DNA from 3 places in the Agarivorans sp. 1_MG-2023 genome. Region 3 is predicted to be linked to each of the others. Evidence: predicted binding sites of a transcription regulator. Region 3 holds the regulator's gene; each other region holds the start of a gene.

Region 1 (7,858 bases), on a different contig from region 3:
AGTGTTTGCTACTAATAGTTTTTCGATGAAGTCTTCATTCTTCATCTTAGTCGCAGCTTTACCTTTACCACCACGGCGCTGAGATTCGTACTCAGTCAATGGTTGGTACTTAACGTAACCTTCGTGAGATAGCGTTACTACCACGTCTTCTTCGTTAATTAAGTCTTCAATCGACAAATCGGAGCTATTGGCTGAAATTTCAGTACGACGCTCATCACCAAATTGCTCACGCACTTCAATAAGTTCGTCGCGAATCACTTCCATCAAACGATCAGGGCTATTTAAGATGTGCAGTAATTCAGCAATAAGATCCAATAAGTCTTTGTATTCGCCAATAATTTTTTCATGTTCTAGACCAGTTAACTTATGTAAACGTAAATCTAGAATAGCTTGAGCTTGAATTGGCGTGATGAAGTATTGACCATCACGAATACCAAACTCAGCTTCTAACCAGTCTGGGCGAGCAGCGTCGTCACCCGAGCGCTCTAACATAGCCGCTACCGCGCCTAAGTCCCAACCTTTGGCGACTAAAGCCGCTTTAGCTTCTGCTGGCGTAGGAGACGTTTTGATTAGCTCAATAATTTCGTCGATGTTGGCTAGCGCAATAGCTAGGCCTTCAAGGATGTGAGCACGGTCACGCGCTTTACGTAATTCAAATACGGTACGACGTGTTACTACTTCACGGCGGTGACGAATGAAACACTCAATCATTTCTTGCAGGTTGAATATCTTAGGCTGGCCGTTATCTAGGGCCACCATATTCATACCAAAAGACACCTGCATTTGAGTTTGTGAATATAGGTTGTTAAGAACAACTTCACCCACAGCGTCACGCTTAAGCTCTACAACAATACGCATCCCGTCTTTATCAGACTCATCACGCAGTGCAGAAATACCCTCAAGCTTCTTATCTTTTACTAGCTCAGCCATCTTCTCGATAAGGCGAGCTTTGTTCACTTGATATGGGATCTCATGAACAATAATGGTCTCTTTACCATTTTTATCGATAACCACTTCGGCTTTAGAGCGAATAGACACTTTACCGCGACCAGTACGGTAAGCCTGAATGATTCCGGCACGGCCATTAATAATACCGGCGGTTGGGAAATCAGGTGCAGGAATAAACTCCATCAGCTCATCAATAGTGATGTCTGGATTTTCGATCATTGCCAAACAACCATTAACCACTTCGGTTAGGTTGTGAGGCGGAATATTGGTTGCCATACCTACCGCAATACCAGAAGAACCGTTCACCAATAAGTTAGGTACACGGGTAGGTAAAACTGCAGGGATTTGCTCGGTACCATCGTAGTTAGGTACAAAATCAACGGTTTCTTTTTCTAAATCAGCCAACAAAGAGTGGGCTAATTTATCCATACGAATTTCGGTATAACGCATGGCCGCCGCAGAATCGCCGTCCACCGAACCAAAGTTACCTTGACCGTCTACCAACATATAACGTAGCGAAAACGGCTGCGCCATGCGAACAATCGTATCGTAAACAGCACTGTCACCATGCGGGTGATATTTACCAATTACATCACCTACCACACGGGCAGATTTTTTATAAGGTTTATTCCAATCGTTGCCCAATACGTTCATTGCGAATAGCACTCGGCGATGCACTGGTTTCAAACCATCACGTACATCTGGCAAGGCTCGGCCCACAATAACGCTCATGGCATAATCAAGGTAAGAGCTCTTTAACTCATCCTCAATATTGACCGGCGAAATCTGATTTACTAGATCGCTCATAGACGACAAAATCCTTCGTTTTTATTGCTTTTTACAATTACTAAGCGTAATCGCAAACTTTACCATAAAATAGCGGCCTTAACAGGCTTGATGTCGCTCTTTTCAGTTAGAAAAATGAAAAAACTCAAGAATTGAACAAAAGCTAGTGACTGCATTGAACAAGTTCTTATAATGCCTACAAATACTGATGTGGATTGAACCTTAAATGGAACACGGTAAAAATAACCAAAACGTTGATCATCAAGAGATTGCTCATTTTGCAGGCTTAGCCTCGCGATGGTGGGATAAACAAGGTGAGTTCAAAACCTTGCACCAAATCAATCCACTGCGTCTTGACTATATTGAACGGGGTGCAGCCGGCTTATTTGGCAAGAACGTATTAGATGTAGGTTGTGGCGGCGGCATTTTGGCCGAAAGCATGGCTGTTCGAGGTGCTAAGGTTACAGCCATTGATATGGGCAAAGAGCAAATAGAAGTGGCTAAACTGCATGCTTTAGAAACGGGCAGCCAGTTAAGCTATTTACAAACCACAGCCGAAGCCCATGCCGAAGAACATCCAGCAGCTTATGATGTAGTTACTTGCATGGAAATGATTGAACACGTGCCCGACCCTGGTTCGGTGATTGCTGCTTGTGCTCAATTAGTGAAACCTGGCGGCAAGATTTTTGTGTCCACCATTAATCGTACCCCTAAAGCTTACCTGTACATGATTTTAGCCGCAGAGAAACTACTCAAAATTGTTCCTAACGGCACTCATCAGCATGATAAGTTCATTCGCCCCTCAGAATTGTTAGCATGGGCTGACGACAATGCGCTACGCAGTGAGGCCATTAGCGGCGTACAGTTCTTCCCGGTGATTGAAAGCTTCCGCTTAAGTAACAATGTTGATGTTAACTATATGGTGCAACTGGCAAAGCCGGAGCTAAACAATGACTAAACAAGCGGCGGTGTTATTCGACTTAGACGGTACCTTATTAGATACCGCTCCCGACTTAGGCGCAGCAGCTAACTATGTATTAGCCAAACACCAACGAGCTCCGCTTAGTATGGCGCAAGCACGCCAGTTAAGCTCTCACGGCGCTATAGGTTTGCTCAAAGCAGGTTTTGGTGAGGCAGACTGGGCAAACCAAGCCCAAACAGAGTTACGCCAACAGCTGCTTGATTACTACCAACAGCACATTTGTGAAGGCACTGATTTCTTCTCAGGGATTAGGCAAGCTTTACAATGGCTGAATCAGCACTCGATTGCTTGGGGTGTGATTACCAATAAGCCTGAAGGGCTAAGCAAACAGCTACTTGCTCACTTCCCTGAGTTTGAACAATGCGCAGTATTAGTTGGTGGCGATACGATTGCCCAGCGTAAACCCGATCCTGAGCCAATGCTGCTCGCCTGCGACACCATCAAGGTAGATCCTCAACACTGTCTATATGTGGGTGATGCCGAGCGCGATATCGCCGCAGGCAACAACACAAACATGACCACTTTACTCGCATTATGGGGTTACATTTCAGAGCAAGATAATACAGAGCTTTGGGCTGCAGATTTACACTGTGAAAAAAGTGAGCAACTCGAACAAACTATAAGCGACTGGCTGAGCGAATTGTAGGCAGCTTCAAGTTTTATAAAAATAAATTTTTTGAGTAAAATTTTACGAAAAAAAACTTGCATTAATGCCAGCTAGCCAGCTTATATAGATAGCTAGTTAGTGAGCACTAACATATGTGAGTTATCTGCAAGTTATACACAATTTCTTCTTTTCTGCTAGAGCTTGCGAAAAAGCCAAAACCTCATTATCTTGTACCCATAGATTTTAAAAACACTATATCTAGTGGCTAACAGCAAATAGCAGTACTAGATAAGCAGCAGCAAAAATTAGGATACAGGGCCTCCCCTTCATGAATAAAGATCTTCTGATAACCAAACGAAGCGGTAAACAAGAAGCGATCAACTTAGATAAGATCCACCGAGTGATTACTTGGGCCGCTAAAGGCCTAAAAAACGTATCGGTATCGCAAGTAGAACTTAAATCTCACATCCAGTTCTATGACGGAATGGCGACCAAAGATATTCATGAAACCATTATTAAATCTGCTGCGGATTTAATCTCTCAAGAAACCCCAGATTATCAATTTTTGGCTGCACGTTTAGCCGTGTTCCATCTTCGTAAGAAAGCTTATGGCCAGTTTGAACCGCCAGCGCTTTACGACCACGTTGTAAAGCAATGCGAAGCAGGTCGTTACGACATCCATTTGCTAAAAGATTACACACCTGAAGAGTTCGCCCAAATGGACGATTTTATCGACCACTGGCGTGATATGGACTTTTCATACGGAGCGGTTAAGCAGTTAGAAGGTAAGTACCTTGTTCAGAACCGAGTCAGCGGCGAGATTTTTGAAAGCGCACAATTCTTGTATATTTTGGTAGCGGCGTGTTTATTTGCTCACTACGATAAATCGGTTCGATTAACCTACATCCGTCGCTTTTATGATGCGACCTCTAAGTTCAAAATCTCTTTGCCAACGCCGATTATGTCGGGCGTTCGTACTCCTACTCGCCAGTTCAGCTCTTGTGTATTAATTGAGTGTGGCGATAGCTTAGAGTCTATTAACGCAACAGCGTCTTCTATTGTTACCTACGTGTCGCAACGTGCAGGTATTGGTATCAACGCTGGTCGCATTCGTGCCCTAGGCAGTGAAATTCGCGGTGGCGAAGCCTTCCACACCGGTTGTATTCCATTCTATAAATACTTCCAAACTGCGGTTAAATGTTGTTCACAAGGCGGTGTTCGTGGTGGAGCAGCAACCATTTTCTACCCATTCTGGCACTTAGAAGTAGAGTCACTATTAGTACTTAAGAACAACCGTGGTGTAGACGACAACCGTGTTCGCCATATGGATTACGGTGTTCAGTTAAACAAATTGATGTACCAACGTTTGGTAAAAGGCGAAAACATCACCCTGTTCTCGCCAAGTGATACTCCAGGTTTATACGACGCCTTCTTTGAAGACCAAGACAAATTTGAACGTTTGTATGAGCAATACGAGCAAGACCCGAGTATTCGTAAAGAACAAATTAAGGCAGTCGATTTATTCTCTTTGTTAATGCAAGAGCGCGCGTCAACAGGTCGGATCTACATTCAAAACGTTGATCACTGTAATACGCACAGCCCATTTGACCCAGCTCAAGCCCCGGTACGTCAATCTAACCTGTGTTTAGAAATTGCCTTACCCACTAAGCCGCTGCAGCATGTACATGATGAAAACGGCGAAATTGCCCTTTGTACTTTATCGGCCTTTAACCTAGGTGCGATTGAAAACCTAGACGAGCTAGAAGAGTTATCAGACTTAGCGGTACGCGCTTTAGATAGCTTACTCGACTACCAAGATTACCCAATCAAAGCCGCGAAAAAAGGCTCTGACGGTCGCCGTACCTTAGGCATAGGCGTGATTAACTACGCCTATTACTTGGCCAAAAACGGTACTAAATACAGTGACGGCAGTGCTAACAACTTAACTCACCGTACCTTTGAAGCTATTCAGTACTGGCTATTAAAAGCCTCTATGCGTTTGGCCAAAGAGCAAGGTGCTTGTCCAATGTTTAACGAGACTACGTACTCGCAAGGCGTATTGCCTATCGATACCTACAAAAAGTCTCTCGATAAACTCAGTGACGAACCGCTGCATTATGATTGGGAAGAGCTACGCGAAGAGATCACTACGCATGGTTTGCGTAACTCTACCCTGTCGGCATTAATGCCATCAGAGACCTCAAGCCAAATCTCTAACGCGACCAATGGTATTGAACCACCACGTGGCTTTATTAGCGTTAAAGCCAGCAAAGACGGTATTCTTAAGCAAGTAGTGCCAGACTTCGAAAACCTTAAGCAAAATTACGAGCTGCTATGGGACATACCAAATAACGAAGGTTACTTGCAGTTAGTTGGCTTGATGCAGAAGTTTGTCGACCAAAGTATTTCAGCTAATACCAACTACGACCCAACCCGTTATGAAGGCAACCGCGTACCAATGAAAGCGCTGATTGCCGACCTATTAACCGCCTATAAATACGGGGTTAAGACGTTGTATTATCATAACACCCGTGATGGCGCTAGCGACCAACATGACGATATGAAGCCAGAGCCAGAAGACGATGATTGCGCTGGCGGTGCATGTAAGATTTAAGCCAAGTTTACGCGTGTAAGCGCAACAAGAATTTTTAGGAAAAAATGTAGATGAGCTACTCAATTTTTACTCAAAATGCCAACGACGCCACCAAAGAGCCAATGTTCTTTGGTCAGCCGGTAAACGTGGCCCGTTATGACCAACAACGTCATGAGATATTTGAAAAACTAATCGAAAAGCAGCTGTCCTTTTTCTGGCGCCCAGAAGAAGTAGACGTAAGCCGTGACCGGATTGATTACAACAAATTGCCCGCTCACGAGCAGCATATCTTTATTAGTAATCTAAAGTACCAAACGCTGTTAGATAGCATTCAAGGCCGTTCGCCAAATGTTGCATTACTGCCGCTAGTCAGCTTGCCTGAGCTAGAAACCTGGATTGAAACGTGGGCCTTTAGTGAAACGATTCACTCACGCTCATATACTCACATTATTCGTAACATAATGGGCAATCCTGGTGAAGTGTTTGACGACATTATGGAAAACGAAGAGATCATCAAACGTGCCAATGACATTGCTGGTTACTACGATGATTTAATTCAAGCCACCTCTATTTACCATTTACACGGTGAAGGTCAACACGAAGTGGCAGGCGTGGTTCACAACATTACCGTGCGTGAACTCAAGAAAAAACTCTACTTGTGTTTAATGTCGGTAAACGTACTGGAAGCAATCCGCTTCTACGTAAGTTTTGCTTGTTCGTTTGCTTTTGCCGAGCGCGAGTTAATGGAAGGTAATGCCAAAATCATCAAACTGATTGCCCGCGATGAAGCATTGCACCTTACCGGCACACAGCACATGATTAACCTAATGCGCGAAGGCAAAGACGACCCAGAAATGGCCGAAATTGCCGCCGAGTGTGAAGTTGATGCATGGCGCATGTTTACTGATGCAGCTGAGCAAGAAAAAGAGTGGGCACAATACCTATTCAAAGACGGCTCGATGATCGGTTTAAACGAAGAAATCTTAAGCCAGTACGTAGAGTACATTACCAATACACGTATGCAGGCCGTTGGTTTACTACCTTGCTTTGAAGACCGCAGTAATCCTATCCCATGGATTAACTCATGGTTAGTCTCAGACAATGTACAAGTTGCTCCACAAGAAGCGGAAATCAGTTCTTACCTTGTGGGTCAGATTGATTCAAGTATAGACATTGATGACTTCGAGGATTTCGAACTGTAATGTCTCAGCAAGAAGGTCGCGTTATAGCAGGCGGTGTTGAGGTGGTCGTAGACGGCCACCACAAGAGCATTCTCGAAGCCTATGAACAAGCGGGATTTACCCCAGAGTTTCATTGTCGCGAGGGCGTGTGTGGCGCCTGCCGTACCACCTTAGTAAAAGGTGAAGTGGAATATACCCAATCACCTTTAGCTAACATCCCTAAAGGTCAAATCCTTAGCTGCTGCAGCAAACCTAAAGGGACTATTGAAGTAGCCGAACTCCCTCCAATTAAGCAAAAGATAGCCTAATTCAAGCACCTTAAAACCCTAATAATTAACCAAGCTTGAACTATACTTCTAATAAGCACTTTAGTTTTTCTGTGAATGACAGATAACAAAGATACGTCTGTTTAATTGAGTTTCCAGAGAGGCCGCGATGATCATTCGACGCCAACCGTTGATAGTAATTAGCAGCTCGCTATTACTGCTTACCGTTGTGCTTATCGGTTGGAAAGTGATGAGCACACCGCCCATTAGTGAAACCGCCATTTGCCGGGCGGCTATTGCCACTCATTTTATGCAACGCCAACTTGGTCAAATTCAAGCCCTGCCGGATTATCCTCATCAGTATGTTAGTGCTAGCCATGTGGGCGATATCCCTAAATCCATCGATTGCCAAATCAGTGGCCAACTAATCAGTATTAGCCAACAAAGCCAAGCAATAGCCAACCTTTATGTTGAACAAAAGCGCAACCAAATCGC
Region 2 (7,858 bases), on a different contig from region 3:
AAGTAGCGAACTTCAATGGCACACCACCATTAGTAGGCTCATCAATCACGCTAACTTCCGCTTAGCCTCTCAGGCCATTCAATCGCTTCACAGAACCATGCCTGCTTATCATGAAGTATTTATACGTTTCTTGTCTGAAAAACAGCAACAGCTGCCAACAGAAACCACCTTGGTAATGGCACAGCGTTTAGGAGTGATTGTTGAGTTAGAAAAAGCCACTTTACGCTATATTTTGAAAACGATTTCTAGCCAGAATGCCGAGTATCGCTGGGGAATTAACCTAAGTAAGCTAATTTTAAACGACCCAGAGTTTTGTGGTTGGCTAACTCAAGAGCTACTCACCTACCCTAACCTGAAGTCTCGCGTGGTATTTGAAATTGAAGAAGAATTGCTAGACATGCACTTAACCAATGCTAAGAAACTATTTGAGGTATTACGACGCAATAGCTGCCACACAGCAATTGCAGATTTTGGTAATGGTATTGGCTCATTCAAGCTGTTTAAAGAACTTAAACCTAACTATGTAAAAATTAGCAGCGATTTGGTTCAGCAACTTGAAAGCGATAAGGCTAACCAGCAGTTTGTTACAATGTTAGTAGAAGTATCACATCGACTAGGATGCCAAGTAATTGCTCAAGGTGTTGAAACGCTTGAGCAGAAACAATTGCTAGAATCTATGTATGTAGACAGCTTGCAGGGTTACTTAATTGCTCGTCCTGAGCTAATAAGTTAATTAACGCAGTGGTTGTTGGTAGATAATTTGGTTACTACTACCACGCCATTGCAACTTTGGATCGGCAAGTGTCTGTTCATACTTGCCATCAATTAGGGTATCGACTAACTTAACTACCGCTTGCTGCTGTTCGTCAAGTTCGTTTAATAGATACCCTGTCCACAGCCATATATCTTTATCTCTGCATTCATGTTTAACACGTTGAACTAAACGATGAACGGCGTCGACGTTTTTCGGATGAAGGGGATCTCCACCGCTAAGGCTTAAGCCTTTTCGTTTAATCCGCGTGTCGTTTAGGTCATCAATAATTTGTTGTTCTAATTCGGCAGTGAACTGATGGCCTGAATCACAACTCCACGACTTTTGATTGTAGCAACCGCGGCACTGATGCTCGCAGCCGGCAACAAACAAGGTACAACGAGTACCTTGTCCATTAACTACATCAATAGGATGATAGCTTAAGTAGTTCATTTATAGATGTTTTACTCGTCGTTTAACTTCTTCTTGCTTACCGTAGTTAAACGGGCGCGCATCTGGGCTACCTAAATAACCACATACTCGTCGAGTTACCGATACCTTGCTGGCTTCAGTGTTGCCGCACGAAGGACATTCGAAACCTTTGCTTGTACAGTTAAATTCGCCAGTAAAATCACACTCGTAACATTCATCTATCGGTGTATTGGTGCCGTAATAAGGTACTCGACTGTAGCTGTAATCCCATACGTCTTCTAAAGCTTCGGTGTTGTGTTGCATGTTTGGGTATTCGCCATAACAAATGAAACCACCACTAGTGACCGACGGGTAAGGTAATTCGAAATCGATCTTGTCGAACGGATTAACTTTTTTCTCTACATCTAAATGGAAGCTGTTGGTGTAATAGCCTTTATCAGTAACATCCGCAATCACACCAAACTTTTTAGCGTCTAAGCGACAGAAGCGATCACACAAGTTTTCACTTGGGGTGCTGTACAAGCTAAATGCATAGCCGCTTTCTTTTTCCCAGCGAAGCGTAGCTTGCTTAAGCGCAGTAACAATACCAAGGGCTTTTTGTTGAAGTTGCTTATTGTCGTACACGTGGTCTTTGTTGTCGTAGAGCGCGTTTACTGTTTCGTGTAAACCAATGTAACCCAAAGAAATTGACGCACGACCGTTTTCAAAGATCTTAGATACATCATCTTCGGCGTTCAGCCGAACACCACAAGCGCCTTCCATGTACAAGATTGGAGCAACTTTGGCTTTTACGCCTTTTAAACGGTCTATACGAGTATCTAGGCCCATTTTTGCCACGCTTAAACGTTGCTCCAATAATTCAAAGAAGCGTTGCTCATCACCTTTAGCTTCAATAGCGATACGCGGTAAGTTTAAGCTAACCACTCCTAAATTATTGCGGCCATCATGGATGTCTTTACCATCTTCTTGGTAGTGACCTAAAAAGCTACGACAACCCATTGGGGTTTTAAATGAACCAGTGACCTCTACTACTTTTTCATAGTTAAGAATATCTGGGTACATGCGTTTCGACGCACACTCTAAAGCTAACTGCTTAATGTCGTAACTTGGGTCAGACTTCTTATGATTTAGGCCATCTTTAATTGCAAACACTAGTTTAGGGAACACTGCTGTTTTGGCATTTTTGCCCAAACCTGCAATACGGTTCTCTAAAATTGAGCGCTGAATAAGGCGAGAGGCCCAACAAGAACCCAAACCAAATCCAAAAGTAACAAACGGAGTTTGACCATTTGCGGTATGCAAGGTGTTTACTTCGTACTCAAGTGACTGAAAAGCGTCGTGACACTCTTTCTCAGTTTGTGCTTTAGCGTAAGCTTCAGCGTCTGCTATTTGCCACTGTTGAGCGGTAGCTAAATGTTTCTCATGGCTTTTAAGCACATAGGGAGACAAAATTTCATCGATACGGTTAATCGTGGTTCCGCCGTAAATATGGCTAGCCACTTGGGCAATAATTTGTGCCGTAACTGCAGTCGCCGTAGAAATCGACTTAGGCGTTTCTATCTCGGCATTACCCATTTTAAAACCACCGGTTAACATCCCTTCAAGGTCAATCAACATACAGTTAAACATTGGGAAAAACGGTGCGTAATCTAAATCGTGAAAATGGATTTCACCAGCTTCATGGGCTTTAACAACATCACGTGGAAGTAAATGCGTTTTTGCGTAATGCTTAGCAACAATACCTGCTAACAAGTCACGCTGAGTAGGAATAACTTTACTGTCTTTATTGGCGTTCTCGTTTAACAGTGCCGCATTGCTTTGCTCAACCAGGCCTCTGATTTCGCTATTTAGCACGCTACGCTTATCGCGAGCAACGTCTCTATCATGGCGATATTCAATGTAAGCACGAGCCAGTGTTTTGTTGTCGCTTTCCATCAAGAAGTTTTCTACCGACGATTGAATATCGTTAATATCAACTTCTGATTGATTCAAAAACTGCTCAGTGACCTGCTGAGTAATTTGTAGTGCTACTAGGTTATCCTTAACACCTAAAGCTTCAGCAGCTTTAAGTACGGCATCTACAATTCGCTTCGCGTCGTAAGGTACACGGCTTCCGTCTCGTTTTATCACGACTGTTTTCACGATTTACGCTCCAATTTAACTCACTCATTCTATAAAATTGTTTGGAAGCCACGTTGTTAAAGGCTTTGCAGAGAGTTCTGCATACAAAAAGCGTTAAACAGGATGGTTTTCCATATCTAGTGGTGAAGGATTTTAGTACCCACTAGATATAGTAGTCGAGTAATTTTATTCATAAAGCAAATACCAATGATCAAGATCAATTGAAGCTAAGAAAGACAATTTGTTTGCACAAAAATGACCCACTAATCACAGCAATATTTTGTGCCCTTTCCCACAGTGAACTCGCGGTTGTTATACGGCACGCAAACAAGGATAATAGCGGCTCGTTTCGCTGCATCTTACTTAAATGACTGAATATTTGTTGTTATTGATTAGCACCGTGCTGGTTAATAATTTTGTACTCGTTAAATTTTTGGGCTTATGCCCATTTATGGGTGTATCCAGTAAAGTGGAAACTGCAATAGGCATGGCCTTAGCAACCACTTTTGTACTCACCCTAGCCTCTATGTGTTCTTATTTAGTGGAGCAATATATTCTTGCACCACTAGATATAGTGTATTTGCGCACCATGAGTTTTATTTTGGTGATTGCCGTTGTAGTGCAATTTACCGAGATGTTTGTTCAAAAAGCCAGCCCCGCTCTGCACCGCGTATTGGGTATTTACTTACCTTTGATTACCTCTAACTGTGCAGTACTAGGCGTAGCGCTGTTAAATATTAACGAACAACACGATTTGTTTGAGTCAATTATTTACGGGTTTGGCGCCGCTGCAGGTTTCTCATTAGTTCTGATATTGTTTTCAGCGATGCGAGAGCGCTTAGTGGTTGCCGATATTCCAGTGCCATTTAAAGGTGCTGCAATCGCCATGATCACCGCAGGCTTAATGTCGTTAGCTTTTGTTGGATTCACCGGATTAATTAAGTAGTAAATCAGAATGTTAGAAGCACTCATCGCCATTACATTATTAGCTCTCGTGTTTGGAGCAATACTGGGTTATGCCGCAATAAAATATAAAGTGGAAGGCAACCCTATTGCCGACCAAGTAGAAGCCTTGCTCCCGCAAACTCAGTGTGGACAATGCGGCCACCCAGGCTGTCGCCCCTATGCAGAAGCCATTGCCAACGGTGAAGCAATCAATAAGTGCCCGCCGGGTGGTGATGAAACCGTTGTAAAGATTGCCGATTTGCTTGGTGTTGAAGCGATCCCTTTAGATGAAGCCGCCGTTAAAGAAGATGACCGCAAAAAAGTCGCTTTTATCGTAGAAGAAGCTTGTATTGGTTGTACTAAGTGCATTCAAGCTTGCCCAGTTGACGCAATTATGGGCGCGAATAAACACATGCATACCGTTATTAGCAAAGAATGCACTGGTTGCGAGCTTTGTGTAGCACCCTGCCCAACCGATTGTATTGAAATGCGCCCTGTACCCACTACCACCAAAAACTGGGATTGGAAATTGAATCAAATTGACGTAGCAATCATCGAGGAAAGTAAATAGATGGTTGCTTGGCTAGAAAAAATTAAACAAGGTTTCACCTGGAACTATAAAGGTGGCGTGCATCCCAGCACCAATAAACAAAATATTAACTGCGATAAGCCGGAAACTATCGACAACCCTGCGGTCATTAGTATCCCCGTTCAACAGCATATTGGCAGTGCTGGAAAATTATTAGTTGAGGTGGGTGATAAGGTATTGCGAGCTCAAGCGCTAACGGAGTCACAATTTTTCCAAGCACCACCGGTGCACGCCTCTTGTTCTGGTGAAGTGATTGCCATAGAACCGCGCATTACTGCACATGCCTCAGCAATACCTGAGTTAAGCGTGCTCATTAAGGTAGACAAAACCCAACAAGACGCAGTGTTACCCGCCGCCTTAAACGGTGAGCTATTAACCGCCGAGAATATCTGCCAGCGAGTGCATCAAAGTGGTATATCAGGCATGGGTGGAGCTGGCTTTCCTACTGCATTAAAAATCACTCCGCATAAAGCCTTAGATGTACTGATTATCAACGGCGCCGAATGTGAGCCCTATATATCTGCAGATGATTGCCTAATGCGTAACTACGCAGCTGAAATAATTAAAGGCGTTGCCCTACTACAAAAAGTATTACAGCCAGCAATTACCATTGTTGCAGTAGAAGACGATAAACCCGAGGCGATTAAAGCACTTGAAGAGAATACTAACGACTCCATTAGCATACGTAGTATTCCGACGAAATACCCTTCAGGCGGTGAAAAGCAGTTAATTCAGGTATTAACCGGTAAAGAAGTTGGTGCTAAACAACTGCCTATCGATTTGGGTATGTTGGTACAAAATGTAGGTACCGCTTATGCTATACACAGAGCGGTAAACCATGGTGAACCGCTGATCTCTCGTATCGTAACCCTGGCGGGAGATTTAGTTGCGACCCCTAGCAACTACTGGGTGCCGGTTGGTACACGAGTGGAAGATGTAATTGCGAATAAACTGCAAGCAGCTAGTGAAACCCCTACGATAATGGGTGGCTCTATGATGGGCTTTATGTTGCCGAGTAATCAAGCACCCATTGTAAAAACAACCAACTGTTTAATCGTTAATCACCCGCAAGCTGCCCAGAAAGAGTCGCCTTGTATTCGTTGTGGCGAATGCGCACAAGCTTGCCCAATGGGACTATTGCCACAACAACTTTATTGGTTTGCCCAAGGTGATGAGTTAAATAAAGCCCGCGATTTTAATATTATGGATTGTATTGAATGCGGGGCTTGCGCGTTTGTATGTCCGAGCGAAATTTCACTGGTGCAACACTACCGCACAGCGAAAGCAAAGATAAAAGCTGAAGACATTGCTCAAAAAGAAGCTGATGTTGCAAAGCTTCGCTTTGACGCCAGACAAGCACGTTTAGAAAACGATAAACTCGAACGCAAAGCCAAACATCAGCAAGCGGCACTGCGCAGGCAAGCACAGACTCAAACTCAAGCTGATGACAAGCCTGATCCCGTAGCTGCAGCGTTAGCAAGAGTGAAAAAAGCCAAATCGGAGGCGCCAACGGCAAAACAAACCGACACCGGCGAATGGGTACCCGATAACCAAGCCGCAATAGCGCAGCGCGAAGCACGCAAAGCGCAAAAACGCCAGCAACAAGAGAACTCATCAGCCAAAGCCACAAGCAATCCTGCGGTTGCCGCAGCCATTGCGAGAGCAAAAGCAAAAAAAGAATCGACTACGTCCGATGAACTAGATTCAACAACTCACTCAGATACTAAGACAAGTGCTAATCCGGCTGTCGCTGCCGCGATTGCAAGAGCGAAGGCTAAAAAACTTGCGAGTGAACAACAAGTAACAATTGAAGAAGCAAACAATGCTGAACCTGAAGAGCCAGTAAAATCTTCAGCCAATCCAGCGGTTGCTGCAGCGATCGCTCGCGCCAAAGCCAAAAAGCTAGCTAGTGAGCAACAAGTAGCTACCGAGGAAGCACACAATGCTGAACCTGAAGAGCCTGTAAAATCATCGGCTAATCCAGCGGTTGCCGCAGCTATCGCTCGTGCAAAAGCCAAGAAACTTTCAAGTGAACAACAAGTAACAACTGAAGAAGCAAGCAATATTGAACCTGAAGAGGCTGTAAAATCATCGGCTAATCCAGCTGTTGCCGCAGCTATCGCTCGCGCGAAGGCCAAAAAGTCCGCTGCGGCTAGCAGTGAAAGCGCTGACGATACAGAAATCAGGAAAGACGAGAATTCGCAAGCCATTGCTGATAAACCTAAAAAGGTTAATCCTGCAGTGGCTGCCGCAGTGGCGAGGGCTAAAGCAAAAAAAGTAGCTGAACAGAAACAACGCGAAGAGAATGAATCTAATGACAACAACTAAACTACAAAGCTCTCCGTTTGTTAGAAAACCACTGAAGACCAAGACTTTAATGTTTTGGGTAATGCTGTGTTTACTGCCCGGTTTATTAGTTCAAAGCTTACATTTTGGTATTGGTACTCTGGTACAAGTATTACTTGCTAGTACTGTTTCCCTTGTCAGTGAATCCTTAGTGATGGTGCTGCGCAAACGGTCTGTTTTTTCAACCCTCAGTGATAATAGCGCTTTAGTAACCGGCATATTAATCGGCCTTGCTCTTCCAGCCTATGCACCATGGTGGATTACTGTTATTGGCGCTAGTTTTGCGATATTAGTGGTTAAACACTTGTACGGTGGCTTAGGCCACAACATATTTAACCCTGCAATGGCAGCTTATGTTCTGCTGCTGGTCTCTTTCCCTGTCACGATGACAAGCTGGATGCCACCGCAAAGTTTATTACATGAAACCTTAACGGTGGCAGACGGGCTATCCCTCATCTTCAATGGATATACTGTGGATGGATTTAGCATCAAACAAATAGCCAGTATTGATGGCCACACCATTGCAACCCCCTTAGATGAAATGAAAACGCAACTAACGCTAGGGTTTACCTCTACTGAGATCGCTAATAATGAAGTATTTGGACGATTCGCCGGTATCGGTTGGCAATGGATAAACGCGGCATACTTAGTCGGTGGCATCGCCTTGGTGTATT
Region 3 (7,858 bases):
CGCATAGCTTCAGCTTTCGCTTGGTCAGCACTCATTTGAGCTGACTTGATGTCACCACTCAAAGAGCTTTGCTCTGCACGAAGAGCTGCAACTTCGTTAGATAGTGCATCAACTTTGTCGCTTAGAGATTGTACGTTGTTTTCTAAAGCGGTAGTGTTTGAAGAACAACCCGCTAGTAAAATGGTAGAAGCAATAGCGCCTGCAACTAAAAACTTATTCATGGTAAGTCCGTCCTTTATGTTCAAGTCTAACGAATGATATCAATCGTCAATTCGTATTAAGCAAAGCCATTCACTGCGTTGAGTGAGCCGCTGATATGATTATGGCTCAATATTATTAAGCTGCAAGCCCTAGATAGTAAAAGTAAAAGAAAAATATGGTGATAACAGGGATTTAAGTTGTTTTGTTAACATTTTTGCAACAAAAGATGTCGCCTAGTAGGGACATTTCAGGATTATTGCTAGCCTGCTGTTAGTTAATGCTTTTACATTGTTTATTAGAGCGCTGCTTAATATGTTGGTATTCCGCCTTGCGGTTGTCTGCATTTTGGTAACGTTTGGGTAGATTTAACACCACGATAAGGTAGTCCCCCTTAGCTTGTTGCTCTTCTATAGAGAGTGCTAAAAAATCTTGTTGACTGACTGCAACCACTGAGCTTATTTTTGAATTTGGTAAACGTTGTTGCACCCGTGAGTAGGTGCCTTGCTTTTGTTCGATATGAAAATTACCCACTATATGCATGACTTGTTGGTTTGCTTCATTGTTTAAGTGAGCGGCAATAGACTCAGCCATGGTCTCGTCCCAGGCTAACATGGCTAGAAAATGATTTTGGCTTTGTTGGCTGTCGCCATGATGAGCATTTCCAAATAAGCGCTGCTGGTAAGCGGGGTCATCTACGGTAAATTCTTGGCTCAACAATAGGCGCTGCTCCGAGTCTAGTGTGTGTAAATAGGCCAAACCCTCGCTACCTATACAAGTCACATGCGCTTTAGGGGCGTTGGCGGCAATAACGTTTAAGTGCTTAGCCTTTGAAAATTCAACTAAGGGCCGATAATCGGAACGGTAATTTGGCCAAGCGTTAGTTTGCTTAATCAACCATTCTTCACCGATATCATCGTTTAAATACTCGTTTACTAAAGCTTGTTGGCTACGGTCAAATTGTTCCATAGATAAGCTTAATTGATCGTGTTGTGCATGCAGAGATTGGAATAAGCGTAACTGCGCTAAATGGATCCCTGGGTGACTATGGTACTCACCAAATAACACCACATTTGAATCTGCAAGCAAACTGGCTAGTGTTTCAGTATCGGTGAGAACTTGCTGAGCATGCGGGTCAAAAAGGATGTAATCATAATAAGTCTCTAACGGCGCAGCGGTGCTAGCTTGTTGAAGACCAGTGTTTGGTTGGCCAGCACTGCAGGCCGCTAGGCTGACCAAGATAAACAGAAAACTTGAAAGACGAAATAACATAGGGGTCAATACTCTAAATGTAGATGATAATCATTATCATCTTAGCCTTTATTAAACCTAAAAGTAATGCTTAAATTAACGTGAATTTATTTCATAAAGATCAAAGCAGGTGGTGAACGAATTGCAAACAAAGTACGTAACATTCACTATCTCACTTCGATAAGCCATAACGGGTTTATGTTAAGTTTATGCGATTACGCTAAACCCGCAGCTTAAAATTTTGCTGTGATCTGAAAAGGACTCAGGTTAGAATGCGCCTTCGAAAAATCACCCACCAACATGTAACAAAAGAGTCAGGAGATACTGATGTTAAAGCGTGATATGAATATCGCCGATTACGATGCCGAGTTATGGCAAGCCATTACTAAAGAAGAAGTTCGCCAAGAAGAGCACATTGAGCTGATTGCTTCTGAGAACTACGCCAGCCCACGGGTAATGGAAGCGCAAGGTTCTTACCTTACTAATAAGTACGCCGAAGGTTACCCTGGCAAGCGTTACTATGGTGGTTGTGAGTATGTAGACCAAGCTGAAGTACTTGCTATTGAGCGTGCTAAACAGCTATTTGGTGCAGACTACGCAAACGTGCAACCTCATGCAGGTTCACAAGCTAACTCAGCTGTTTTTATGGCATTACTAAATGCTGGTGACACCGTGCTAGGCATGAGCCTTGCCCATGGTGGTCACTTAACTCACGGTGCCAGCGTAAGCTTCTCAGGTAAAATCTACAACGCTGTTCAGTACGGAATTAACCCGGAAACTGGCGAGCTCGATTACGCTGAAGTTGAAAAGCTAGCTAAAGAACACAAACCAAAAATGATTATTGCTGGTTTCTCAGCATACTCAGGTGTGGTTGACTGGCAGCGTTTCCGCGATATCGCTGACGAAGTAGGTGCTTACCTATTTGTTGATATGGCACACATTGCTGGTTTAGTGGCTGCAGGTTTATACCCAAACCCAGTTCCTATTGCAGACGTAGTGACTACCACTACGCATAAAACCCTAGCTGGCCCACGTGGCGGTTTGATTTTGGCTCGTGCTAATGAAGTTATCGAGAAGAAATTAAACTCTGCAGTATTCCCTGGCGGCCAAGGCGGTCCTTTAATGCATGTTATTGCAGCTAAAGCAGTAGCCTTTAAAGAAGCTATGGAGCCTGAGTTTAAGCAATACCAACAAGCTGTATTGGATAACGCAAAAGCGATGGTGGCGGTGCTACAAGAGCGTGGTTACAAAATCGTATCTAACGGTACTGAAAACCACTTGTTCTTAGTTGACCTTATCGATAAAGACATTACTGGTAAAGACGCTGACGCAGCACTAGGCCGCGCCAACATCACTGTTAACAAGAACTCGGTTCCAAACGATCCTCGTTCACCATTTGTGACCAGTGGTTTGCGTATCGGTACGCCTGCGATTACCCGTCGTGGTTTAGATGTAGCTGCTGCTAAAGATTTAGCGGGCTGGATCTGTGATGTACTAGATAATTTACAAGATGATGCTGTTATCGAACGTGTTAAAGGCCAAGTGTTAGAACTTTGCCAGCGTTTCCCGGTCTATGCTTAAGTAAGCAATCTATAGTCAGGGATTGACGAGATAAATGAAAGGAGGCTTATGGCCTCCTTTTTTGTATCTTTTTTTTAGTCGAACTTAGGATTTTTACGGGCTAAATGTGAATAGGAACACAAACCAAGGAGGGATAGTTTAGATCTACGCTTAACAAACATGCAGTTGGTATTGTTTTTGCTGAGTTTTTAGATCTAATTGATAAGTCAAATTACCAGCATTGTTGGTAGTTTCAAAAGAGAGAGAATAACAATGGACATGAATCCAGTGACCAGCGCAAAAAGAATGGTTTTTCTACAGTTTGTAATTTGGGGAAGCTTTATGCTGTTAATCATTGCTCAATAGCGATGACTACACAGTGTTATGGGCAAAGGATTTGCCTGCTGTTTGCTCAATAGAGTCTTGATGCAGCACTAAGCGCTTGCCCTGATTTAAATGGGTAGTACAGGCGACCCTTAGTAATGAAGTGAAATTGCCCACTTTGCCTTCTCGCTGCAAAACTTCATGGTAAATCTGAGTTAGAAAACCTGCTAGGCTCAGTTCCGCTTCATCGGCTATTTGCTCTAATAGCTGCCAGAAAATCGCTTCTAAACGAACACTAGTGACCACACCGTCTAAACGCACCGAACGCGACTTTAATTCAAACAATTCGGCTTCAGTACCTGAATAGATCTCACACATAACAAATCTCACCATGATTAGAGCGAAGTCTAATCATGGTACAAAACGTCAAAACTTGCTCTTTCACTTAGGTTATTTTAACAAGGCGTTAAATTGAGCTAGCCATTGAGGGTGGGCGGGCCATGCGGGAGCGGTGACCAAGTTTCCGTCTGTTATTGCTTGGTCTACGGCAATATCAGCATAGTCGCCGCCGGCTGCGGTTACTTCTGGCGCACAAGCAGGGTAGGCAGAAATGTGTCTGCCAGAGGCAATACCTGCCGCCGTTAACAACTGGGCACCATGGCATACCGCCGCTATGGGTTGCTGCTTATTGGCAAAATTTTTGATGATCTCTAGCACTTGAGGGTTTAAGCGCAGGTATTCAGGCGCACGGCCGCCAGGCAACAATAGTGCGTCAAAATCATCGGCAACTATTTCATCAAAGCTGCCGTTAAGGGTGAAATTGTGCCCTGGCTTTTCGCTGTAAGTTTGGTGACCTTCAAAATCGTGAATTGCAGTTTTTATCTGCTCACCTGATTGCTTTTCTGGGCAAACGGCAACAACATTATGCCCTACCATTTGTAGTGCTTGAAACGGCACCATCAATTCATAATCTTCAACAAAATCGCCCGCAATAATAAGTACTTTAGCCATTACTTTCACCTTAACAATTTGTTTACATTTCATTGGCAGGATAAGGGCTAGCAGAGAGAAAAGGGTAGTAATTGGTTACTACACTTCACTTGGCTACCAACGACATGAATAAAAGTCTATTTTATTCAACAGTTTATACTTGGTTATTTTGGATTATAATTTTTAGATATTTAAAGCAAACTGAGCCCTAGGCTTCACTTTTCATTTATTAATAAGACAGTGCTAATGAAATGTTACTAGCTGCAGAGCACACGTCTATTAATCCTTAAGTTTTCAGCGCTTAAGTTTTTGCTGGTCTGTACCTTGGCCTGTTAAGCAGATAAAATCGTTACATATCTGACTAAAGGAACACCCATGCACTGTCCATTTTGCTCCGCCCATGAAACTAAGGTTATTGACTCACGTCTAGTGGCTGATGGCCATCAGGTGAGAAGACGCCGAGAGTGTTCAGAGTGCCATGAGCGCTTTACTTCATTTGAGTTAGCTGAATTGGTCATGCCTCGCGTCATTAAAGGTAATGGGATAAGAGAACCTTTTAACGAAGAGAAAATGCGAGCAGGCATGATGCGAGCGCTAGAGAAGCGTCCAGTGAGTGTTGACCAAGTTGAGCAGTCAGTAAATAAAATTAAGTCTCAACTTCGCGCCACCGGCGAGCGTGAAGTAGAAACCAAGTTCATTGGTAAGATTGTGATGGAGCAGCTGATTAGCCTCGATAAAGTGGCTTATGTGCGCTTTGCTTCGGTATACCACTCCTTTGAAGACATTAAAGAGTTTAGTGACGAAATTGCAAAGTTGGAAAAATAAGTGAGCTTTAGCCCTCAAGATTGCCAATACATGGCAAGAGCGCTACGCCTTGCTGAGTTAGGAACTTACACTACCGCGCCCAATCCAAATGTGGGTTGTGTACTGGTAAAAAACGGTCAGATTATTGGTGAAGGTTATCATCAAAAGGCTGGCGAGGGGCATGCAGAGGTTAATGCCGTTGCAAAGGCTAAAGAAGCTGGCTATAGCGTAGTGGGTGCACTTGCCTATGTCACCCTAGAGCCTTGCAGCCACGTAGGCCGAACGCCCGCTTGCGCAAGCATGTTGATTGAAGAGCAAGTCGCCGAAGTGATTATTGCGATGGTTGACCCTAATCCGCAAGTCGCTGGCCGAGGCATTGGTATGTTAGAACAGGCGGGCATTAAAGTTCGCTCTGGCTTAATGGAATCAGCGGCGAGGGCGCTAAACCCTGGCTTTTTATGCCGAGTGGAACGTAAGCGCCCATTTGTACGTTTAAAGCTGGCAGGCTCGATTGATGCCAAAACCGCTTTATCGAATGGCGAAAGTAAGTGGATTACTTCTTCTTATTCACGGAGCGATGTTCAACGTGAACGCGCTCGCAGCCATGCTATTTTGTCTACCGCTACCACTGTGCTTAGAGATAACGCGAGTTTAAATGTTCGCCATCATGAGTTAGGTAGTTTAACCCACCAACTAGAGCAACAGAACTTACGCCAGCCATTGCGTATAGTGGTGGATCGTCAGCAACGTTTATCTGCGGCTTCTCAATCTTTAAACATATTCAAACATCCCAAGTCACTGTGGCTAGCGGGAACCCAATTTCAGCCGCAAGTAGCCGCTGATAAGCAATTTATATTAAGTGATTCAGACCAGAGCTTGAGTGAGTTGATGCAACAGCTGGCGGAAGCTGAAATCAACGATGTGTGGGTGGAAGCAGGAGCAAATTTTGCGGCCGCACTGATTAAAGCAAAGCTGGTCGACCAGCTAATTTGTTATCAAGCGGGTAAGTTGATGGGCGCCGATGCGCAAAGCTTAATAGGCCTAGAGGGTTTTACCGAGATGAATCAGTTAAATTCTTGGCAATGCCTTGAAACCCGCCGCGTAGGCCCCGACATTAAAACTATCTGGATCCCACAAGCAAAGGGTGCACAATAATGTTTACTGGAATTATCGAAGCCCTTGGCATTATCAAGAGCATTGAAAAGCGCAGCGGAGACGTGCGTTTACATATCGCCTGTTCCAGTTTAGACATGGCTGATGTGCATCTGGGCGACAGTATCGCCGTAAATGGTATTTGCTTAACAGTCGTTGAATTTGGTAGTGATTACTTTTGCGCCGATGTTTCCACCGAGACTCTTAGTTTAACTTCTTTGGCTAAATGTAAGCAGGGCGATAAGCTGAACCTAGAAAAAGCCATGCTAGCCACCAATCGTTTTGGCGGCCATATTGTTAGCGGCCACGTAGATGGCTTAGCGGAAGTGGTGAGTATTAGCCCTAGTGCTAGGGCAGTAAACATTTGGTTAAAAGTTCCTAACGAGCTGGCTCGCTACATTGCCCATAAAGGCTCAATAACCGTAGATGGGATTAGTCTTACGGTAAATGAAGTACAACAACAGCAGCTGCGTTTAACCATTATTCCGCACACCGCAGAACAAACAACTATCTCGCAATGGGCGCCAGGGCAAAAAATTAACCTAGAGGTTGATGTGATTGCCCGTTATGTTGAGCGCCTAATCGGCTATGCTGAAGAGAGTAAAAAAGAATCAAACATCAATACTGCATTTTTGGCGCAACATGGCTTTTTAAAGTAGCCAGTAGCAATAATGAAGTGCACTAATAACTATAAATAACACCCCTTAGGTAAGAAAGGTTTTGCTATGTCACTAAGCAGTATCGAAGAAATTATTGAAGATTTACGCCATGGCAAGATGGTAGTACTCATGGACGATGAAGATCGCGAGAATGAAGGCGATTTAATCATGGCTGCTGATATGGTGACGCCTGAAGCCATTAACTTTATGGCCACCTATGGGCGTGGTTTGATTTGTTTACCAATGACCAGAGAGCGCTGCCAGCAACTTAAGTTGCCGTTAATGGTTGACGTAAATACCGAGCAATTTGCCACTAATTTCACGGTGTCTATTGAAGCCGCTCAAGGGGTCACCACAGGTATTTCTGCTGCTGACCGCTCACGCACCGTTCAAGCGGCTGTTGCTCGCGATGCCAAACCTAGTGATATTGTTATGCCTGGGCATATTTTCCCGTTAATGGCACAAGAAGGCGGAGTATTAACGCGTGCTGGTCACACTGAGGCCGGAACTGATTTAGCCCGTTTAGCTGGGCGTGAGCCTGCCGCAGTGATTGTTGAAATTCTCAACCAAGATGGCACCATGGCGCGTCGCCCAGATCTAGAAGTGTTCTGTAAAGAACACGACTTAAAAATGGGCACGATTGCAGACCTTATTGAATACCGCAATAACAATGAAACCACCATTGAGCGAGTGGCAGAATGTAAAATGCCAAGCCGTCATGGTGATTTCAAGCTGATTACTTACCGCGATACTATCGACGAGAAAGTACACTTTGTGATGCAAGCTGGCGAGGTTAAAGAAGACCAAGCCACTTTGGTTCGTGTGCACTTGCACAATACCTTTAGTGACCTACTAGGCAGTGACCGAGCTGGGAAAATGAGCTGGCCGCTGGATAAAGCATTAGAAAAGATCGCGAATGA

The links. Region 3 encodes NrdR, which represses ribonucleotide reductase genes. Its sites were predicted from a motif close to AAACACNANATNTNGTGTTT; they were not measured.
Region 1: nrdA (class 1a ribonucleoside-diphosphate reductase subunit alpha) is a predicted target of NrdR. The motif match lies at 3,571-3,590, and genes of this name have one in related genera.
Region 2: nrdD (anaerobic ribonucleoside-triphosphate reductase) is a predicted target of NrdR. The motif match lies at 3,463-3,482, and genes of this name have one in related genera.

What each region holds. Positions count from the first base shown of each region.
Region 1 covers NZ_JAUOSJ010000009.1:104,480-112,337, reverse strand. The annotation lists gene gyrA (DNA topoisomerase (ATP-hydrolyzing) subunit A) at 1-1,755, opposite strand, end outside; gene ubiG (bifunctional 2-polyprenyl-6-hydroxyphenol methylase/3-demethylubiquinol 3-O-methyltransferase UbiG) at 1,961-2,692, shown strand; gene Q4592_RS14275 (HAD family hydrolase) at 2,685-3,362, shown strand; gene nrdA (class 1a ribonucleoside-diphosphate reductase subunit alpha) at 3,652-5,937, shown strand; gene nrdB (class Ia ribonucleoside-diphosphate reductase subunit beta) at 5,988-7,118, shown strand; gene yfaE (class I ribonucleotide reductase maintenance protein YfaE) at 7,118-7,405, shown strand; gene Q4592_RS14255 (hypothetical protein) at 7,533-7,858, shown strand, end outside.
Region 2 covers NZ_JAUOSJ010000026.1:1,335-9,192, forward strand. The annotation lists gene Q4592_RS21515 (EAL domain-containing protein) at 1-733, shown strand, start outside; gene nrdG (anaerobic ribonucleoside-triphosphate reductase-activating protein) at 734-1,204, opposite strand; gene nrdD (anaerobic ribonucleoside-triphosphate reductase) at 1,205-3,325, opposite strand; gene rsxA (electron transport complex subunit RsxA) at 3,672-4,250, shown strand; gene rsxB (electron transport complex subunit RsxB) at 4,260-4,820, shown strand; gene rsxC (electron transport complex subunit RsxC) at 4,821-7,166, shown strand; gene rsxD (electron transport complex subunit RsxD) at 7,153-7,858, shown strand, end outside.
Region 3 covers NZ_JAUOSJ010000003.1:293,636-301,493, forward strand. The annotation lists gene Q4592_RS05680 (Lpp/OprI family alanine-zipper lipoprotein) at 1-221, opposite strand, end outside; gene Q4592_RS05685 (ChaN family lipoprotein) at 472-1,470, opposite strand; gene glyA (serine hydroxymethyltransferase) at 1,777-3,030, shown strand; gene Q4592_RS05695 (ribbon-helix-helix domain-containing protein) at 3,382-3,711, opposite strand; gene Q4592_RS05700 (DJ-1/PfpI family protein) at 3,784-4,344, opposite strand; gene nrdR (transcriptional regulator NrdR) at 4,699-5,148, shown strand; gene ribD (bifunctional diaminohydroxyphosphoribosylaminopyrimidine deaminase/5-amino-6-(5-phosphoribosylamino)uracil reductase RibD) at 5,149-6,282, shown strand; gene Q4592_RS05715 (riboflavin synthase) at 6,282-6,938, shown strand; gene ribBA (bifunctional 3,4-dihydroxy-2-butanone-4-phosphate synthase/GTP cyclohydrolase II) at 7,005-7,858, shown strand, end outside.